Regions from separate parts of the Leifsonia sp. AK011 genome, predicted to be linked through region 1. Evidence: predicted binding sites of a transcription regulator. Region 1 holds the regulator's gene; each other region holds the start of a gene.

Evidence for each region. Region 1 encodes HrcA, which represses chaperone genes, less so after heat shock. Its sites were predicted from a motif close to TTNGCACTCGNNNNNNNCGAGTGCNAA; they were not measured.
Region 2: the regulator HrcA is predicted to act here: its motif matches at 1,438-1,464, upstream of HDC94_RS04430 (Hsp20/alpha crystallin family protein).
Region 3: the regulator HrcA is predicted to act here: its motif matches at 957-983, upstream of groL (chaperonin GroEL).

The regions. Positions count from the first base shown of each region.
Region 1 is NZ_JACCCH010000001.1:2,196,336-2,198,599, forward strand. Features, by position in the region: gene dnaJ (molecular chaperone DnaJ) at 1-377, opposite strand, end outside; gene hrcA (heat-inducible transcriptional repressor HrcA) at 406-1,428, opposite strand; gene HDC94_RS10685 (DUF4870 domain-containing protein) at 1,565-1,933, shown strand; gene HDC94_RS10690 (DUF4870 domain-containing protein) at 1,991-2,264, shown strand, end outside.
Region 2 is NZ_JACCCH010000001.1:887,841-890,104, forward strand. Features, by position in the region: gene HDC94_RS04425 (YdeI family protein) at 323-895, opposite strand; gene HDC94_RS04430 (Hsp20/alpha crystallin family protein) at 964-1,383, opposite strand; gene HDC94_RS04435 (oxidoreductase) at 1,674-2,264, opposite strand, start outside.
Region 3 is NZ_JACCCH010000001.1:1,070,654-1,072,917, forward strand. Features, by position in the region: gene HDC94_RS05285 (cold-shock protein) at 1-137, shown strand, start outside; gene HDC94_RS05290 (hypothetical protein) at 177-845, opposite strand; gene groL (chaperonin GroEL) at 1,026-2,264, shown strand, end outside.

The DNA of each region.
Region 1 (2,264 bases):
TCGAGATCGCGCTTCGTGCCGAAGATGACCTCGTCGAGATCCACCTCCACGCGCACGAGGCCGTCCTGGCCGCGTTCACGACGGGACCGGGGCCCGGTCGTGCGCTGCCCAGCACCGAAGAAGGTCTCGAAGATGTCGCCGAACCCGCCGAACCCTGCGCCGCCGAATCCCGCCTGGGGACCGAGGTCGTACTGCTGGCGTTCCTGGGGGTCGCTGAGCACGTCATAGGCGTGCGTCACCTGCTTGAACCGTTCGGATGCCTCGGCACTCGGGTTCACGTCGGGGTGGAGTTCCCGTGCGAGCCGCCGATAAGCCTTCTTGATCTCCTCGGCGCTCGCTGTACGTTCAACGCCGAGCACCTCGTAATGGTCTGCCACTGTGTCCGTTCTTCGTCGTTCCGCTTGTCTAGTCTTCGTCGAGCAGTCGCGAGAGGTAGCGCGCTACCGCGCGAACCGCTGCCATGTTGTTGGAGTAGTCCATCCGTGTGGGCCCGAGCACGCCGAGACGCGCGATGCTGCCGCCCGACGACGAGTACTCGCTCGTGACCACCGAGGTCTCCTCCAGGCCGAAGCTCTCGTTCTCGCGCCCGATGCTGGCCGTCACTCCGCCGCTCTCCACCTGTATCTCGCCGAACAGCCTCAGCAGGGTCACCTGCTCCTCGATCGCCTCGAGCACGGGGTAGATGGAACCGGAGAAGTCCTCCTCGGTACGCGCCAGGTTGGCCGCACCCGCCATGACCAGCTTGTCCTGGCGGTTGGCCAGCACCTGTTCGACGAGGCTCGTGGTGACCTCGCTGACGAGGGGGCGACGCTCGGGAGGATAGTCGGCTGCGAGGGTGGCCAGCCTGGCCGCGGCATCCGTGAGCCCCAGCCCCACCAGAACCGAGTTGAGGCGGGTGCGCAGGTCGGCGAGTTCCGTCTCGGCAACGGGGCGGGAGAGGTCGACGAGACGCTGCTCCACCCGGCCGGAATCCGTGATGAACACCGTCATGATGCGCGTCGGAGTGAGGGGAACCAACTCGATATGACGTACGCGGGATGTCGCGAGCGACGGGTACTGCACGAGTGCGACCTGGTTCGTGAGCTGCGAGAGCAGACGAACCGTGCGGGCCAGCACGTCGTCGAGGTCATTGGACTGGCCGAGGAACGTCTCGATCGCGTGACGCTGAGCCGAGGACAGGGGTCGGAGATCTGCGAGCTGGTTGACGAAGACCCGGTAGCCCTTGTCGGTCGGAACTCGGCCGGAGGAGGTGTGGGGGGCGGAGATGAGCTCCTCATCCTCGAGGAGGGCCATGTCATTGCGGATCGTCGCCGCGGAGACGCCGAAGGAGTGCCGATCGACGATCGACTTCGAGCCCACAGGCTCGCGCGAGGCGACGTAGTCCTGCACGATGACACGCAACACCTCGAGACCGCGCTCCGAAACCATCTCACCGCCTCCTGTTGGCACTCCGGGAACCTGACTGCCAATTGTATCGCCGCATTGCGCCAGGATCGTTGCAGCGCCGGGCGTGGGGGCGCTACCTTGTGCACACAACCTCTTCACAGGAAAGGCCAACATAGCCATGACCGACCAGACTCCTCCCCCCGCAGCGCCCGCCCCCGCGGCGCCGCTCACCCCCGCAGAGGACAAGCAGTGGGCGTCGTTCGCCCACCTCGGCGGCATCCTCGGTTTCCTTCCCTCGCTCATCATCTGGCTCGTGTTCAAGGACCGCGGTGAGAAGACCAACGTCGAGGCCAAGGAAGCGCTGAACTTCCAGATCACGATCCTCTTCGGCTACATCGCGGGCAGCATCCTGTCCGTCGTCTTCATCGGCATCTTCATCTGGCTCGCGGCGGCAGTCGTGTCGATCATCTTCTCGATCATCGGCTTCATGAAGGTCAACGAGGGTGGCAGCTACCGCTACCCCTTCGCGATCCGCCTCATCAAGTAGCCGTGACGCACGCATGCCCGGTACCGCTGGTGCCGGGCATGTTGCTTTAATGGGCACATGTCCGAGACCACGCCGCCCCCCGCCAACCCGTACCAGACGGTCCAGCCCATGAGCCCGAGCGACGAGAAGCTCTGGGCCACGCTCATCCACATCGGAGGCATCCTCTTCGGGTTCCTCCCCGCACTCATCGGCTACCTGGTCCTGAAGGACCGGGGTCCGTTCATCCGCGCCCACACCGCGACTGCCCTCAACTTCCAGCTGACCATCCTGATCGCCTACGCGGTCGGTGGCATCACGTCGCTGATCCTGGTCGGGCTGCTCGTGCTCGCTG
Region 2 (2,264 bases), 1.3 Mb from region 1:
ACACCGGAGACCCCTGAATGCAGGGCCCCACCCTCCGCGGTTTCTGGCGCGCTGGAGCTTAGAGCGAAGGCCATTTCTGGCCTTCGCCGCGACGCCAGCGCTGACGGCCGTCTCGGCCGTCAGGTTCCGCGGGCGTAGCCCGGCGTATTGAAACCCGGTGGGTTGAGTAGCCGCGGCGTAGCCCCGGCGTCATCGAAACCTCACCAACGAACAACACCGACCACGTGGGTGAGGTTTCGATGACGGCCGCTGCGCGGGCCTACTCAACCACCGGGTTTCGATGACGGCCGCTGCGCGGGCCTACTCAACCCCCAGGGAACGACTAGTAAATCTTCTCCCCGCGGGCGAGCATCTCCACGTACTTGGTGATGTTCCGCTCGCGGGTTTCTGCTTTCTTGAGTTGGCTCAGGCGGAAGATGATCGCCCAGCGGTTCTGCTTGGTGAGAGTGGCGAAGAACGCGGATGCCGCGGGGTTGGCGTCGATGGCGGCCTGCAGGTCGGCCGGCACCTCCGCACCCTTCACCCGGTACGCGGCATCCCACCGTCCGTCGCCCTTGGCCCGCTCGATCTCGGCGTGCCCACCGTCGCGCATGCGACCCTCGGCGATGAGGCGCTCGACGATGCCCACATTGCGCTGCGACCACGGGCTGTTGCGGCGCCGCGGGGTGAAAGCGTGGAGCAGGTAATCGTCGTCGAATCGCGCGACCTGGCCATCAATCCATCCATGGCAGAGGGCGACCTCGAGGGCCTCATCCCAGGTCATGCCGGGGGCCGACGAGAGCTTCTTGCGAAGCTTCAGGCGCACCCCGTCATCCGTGCCGTGCTCGAGGAGGTACTGCTCCCACTCCTCGGGGGTGGCGAGGTAGACGATGGGCTTCTCCGCGAACGACGCCATACGGCGATGGTACGAGAAACCCCCGACGCCGAGGGGGAGGGGCGCCGGGGGTTCGTCTGGAGGTGGGGTCAGCTGGCGGTGACCTCGGCCGCCTCGGTGGAGGTGGCGGTCGTCGTGACCGCGACCTTGCGCGGCTTGGCCTGCTCGCTCACCGGGAGCACGACGCTGAGCACGCCGTTCTCGTAGTTGGCGGAGATTGACGCGGTGTCGATGCCCTGACCGAGGGTGAACTGGCGCAGGTAGGAGCCGCCCTGGCGCTCGCGGGTGAGCCACTTCACGTCGCCGTTGCTGCGGGTGGTGCGCTCGGCGCGCACGGTGAGCAGCTGGCCGTCGACATCCACATCGACCGAGCCGGGGTCAACACCCGGGAGGTCTGCGGTGAGGACGTAGTGGTCTCCGTCGCGGTAGAGGTCGATCGGCATCCGGCGGGGACCCTGTCGGGTCGCACCGCGCTCGAGCTCACGGAACGGGTCGAAGAGTACTGCCATGATGATCTGTCCTTCGTCTAGAAGTTGAGTCACCGTGACTCAACTAAGACGAAATTAGCACTCTGGATACGCGAGTGCCAGCGCGTTCGCAACCGGCGAACGCGAGGCATCTGCCAGCTATTTCACTCTTTTCCGGAGCTTTCGCCCCCGAATCACTCTGGCCACGCGCGTGACCGCCTAGCCACTGGCGCCGCGCGTGAACCCTCCGGAAAAGAGAGGATCAAGACCGGGGTGGCGGGGTGGCGGGCTGGTGGCGGGGCAGGTGGTGCGGTGGCGGGGAGAGGGGGGGGCTAGTAGCCGCTGAAGTAGTCGGTGTGGATGCGACGCACACCCTGTTTGCGCAGGGTCTTGCGCACCTCGTTGACGAGTGCGGGTGGGCCCGACACGAACGCACGGCGGGACGCGGCATCCGGGACCGCAGCGGCGATCGCCTCGGGTGTGACACGTCCAGTGCCGCCGTGGACCCAGCCCGTGGGCAGACCCCCGTCGGGCTCCGGCCCGAACAGCACCACGCGCGCACCCGTCCGCTCCAGCACCTCGCGGTAGGGGAGCGGCCCGGCCGTGCTCGTGGCGTAGACGACGGTCACGTCGCGCTTCTCGCCGCGCTCCACGGAGTACCCCAGCTGGGAGGCGAACGGGGTGATGCCGATGCCGCCGGCAACGAGCAGCAGGGGGTCACTGACATCCGCTGGCAGCACGAAGTCGCCGTGCACGCCGGTGCCGTGCACCATAGCGCCGGGCTCGAGGTCGAGCAGCGCCTTCTTGAAACTCGAAGATGACGACGGCACCGTGATCGCGAACGTGATCGGTCCGTCGGCGGAGGGCGCGGACGAGATGCTGAAGTACCGCCGGTTGCCGCGGAAGTCGGCCTTGCGGTGCGG
Region 3 (2,264 bases), 1.1 Mb from region 1:
GTGGCCAGGACGTCTTCGTCCACTACTCGGCGATCGACATGGCCGGCTACAAGGTCCTCGAGGAGGGCCAGGCGGTCGTCTTCGAGGTCGGCACCGGCTCGAAGGGCCCGCAGGCCGAATCGGTCAAGCTGGCCTAGGCAATCCGCGGCCTCCCTGAGGCAGCCGGCGCTCGAGCCTCAGCGCAGGATGGCGAGTGCGACGAGCACGACGGCGGACACGAGCAGGACCGCCGCGAACCCCAGGATCAAGCCGACGGCGATCGGATGCGCCTCCCACACGTGCATCCATCGTCGGTCCATCGAGCGCAGCTCCGCGGGGGTCAGCCTCTGGGAATAGCTGAGCAGAGGCACCCCACGATTCGCGAGGTCGAGAGCCAGCGCGCCGAGCTGGTCGGCGTTCCAGACAATGCCGCTCACCACGGCCAGTCGTTTCGTGGCACCCACGATTATCACGAGGGGGGCGGCGGGCGTCAGGCCGAGCGGCACGCTGTCCACTCTGACCACCTGAACGACCTCTGCTGCGGTGAGGCGTTGCACCCCAAGGCCCGAGCGGATCTCGTACGTACCGTCTCCGAACCGGAGCCGTGCCCGTTTGGTGGTGTGCCGCGACAGGAGGGGAGCGCCGAGAACCGCTGCCGCTCCCAAGCCCGCGATGAACCAGCCGACCCAGATGTTCCCCGAGAGGAACTGCAGCGTCGATATGGCGATGTAGAACACGATGGAAACGAGAGTGAACACGAGGTTCATCCGCAGCACGCGCGCTGTGGCGTCGGCGCTCATGGCGAACTCTGTGATGGAGGATCCGGAGGGCTGGGAGTCGCTGTGACTCGGCGTTGACTCGGTCATGGTCTCAGGCTACGGGTGAACATTGAGTATGCCTTAGTTATTTCGGTTTCGCCGCCGTCGTGCTAGCCACGCCTTGCTTGCACTCACCCCTGTCGAGTGCTAGTTTCTCCTTTGGCACTCGCATGTTCCGAGTGCTAGAGAATTCGTTTGTACGACGTCCGGGAGGGACGAGAAACACACATGGCAAAGATCATTGCTTTCGATGAGGAGGCCCGTCGCGGCCTCGAGCGCGGCCTCAACATCCTGGCCGACGCGGTGAAGGTCACGCTCGGCCCGCGCGGACGCAACGTCGTCCTCGAGAAGAAGTGGGGCGCCCCCACGATCACCAACGATGGTGTCTCCATCGCCAAGGAGATCGAGCTGGACGACCCGTACGAGAAGATCGGTGCCGAGCTCGTCAAGGAGGTCGCGAAGAAGACGGATGACGTCGCCGGAGACGGTACGACCACCTCTGTCGTCCTCGCCCAAGCACTCGTCCGCGAGGGACTGCGCAACGTCGCGGCCGGCGCCGACCCCATCAGCCTCAAGAAGGGTATCGAGAAGGCCGTCGCGGCCGTCATCGAGGCCCTCGTCGCTGGTGCGAAGGAGATCGAGACCAAGGAAGAGATCGCGGCAACCGCATCCATCTCCGCTGGTGACCCCGAGATCGGCGCGCTGATCGCCGAGGCGATCGACAAGGTCGGCAAGGAGGGTGTCGTCACCGTCGAGGAGTCGAACACCTTCGGCACCGAGCTCGAGCTGACCGAGGGCATGCGCTTCGACAAGGGTTACCTGTCGGCGTACTTCGTCACCGACCAGGAGCGCCAGGAGGCGGTCTTCGAGGACCCGTACATCCTCATCGCCAACAGCAAGATCTCGAACATCAAGGACCTGCTGCCCATCGTCGACAAGGTGATCCAGAGCGGCAAGCAGCTCCTCATCATCGCCGAGGACGTGGATGGCGAAGCCCTCGCGACCCTCGTCGTCAACAAGATCCGCGGCATCTTCAAGTCGGTTGCCGTCAAGGCTCCCGGCTTCGGTGACCGTCGCAAGGCACAGCTCGCCGACATCGCGATCCTCACGGGCGGACAGGTGATCTCCGAGGAGGTCGGTCTCAAGCTCGAGAACGCGACGCTCGACCTGCTCGGCCGCGCACGCAAGGTCGTCATCACCAAGGACGAGACCACGATCATCGAGGGTGCGGGTGACGAGGAGGCGATCGCCGGTCGCGTCAAGCAGATCCGCGCCGAGATCGAGAACACCGACTCGGACTACGACCGCGAGAAGCTCCAGGAGCGCCTCGCGAAGCTCGCCGGTGGCGTCGCCGTCATCAAGGCGGGTGCCGCGACCGAGGTCGAGCTCAAGGAGCGCAAGCACCGCATCGAGGACGCCGTGCGCAACGCCAAGGCAGCCGTCGAGGAGGGCATCGTCGCCGGTGGT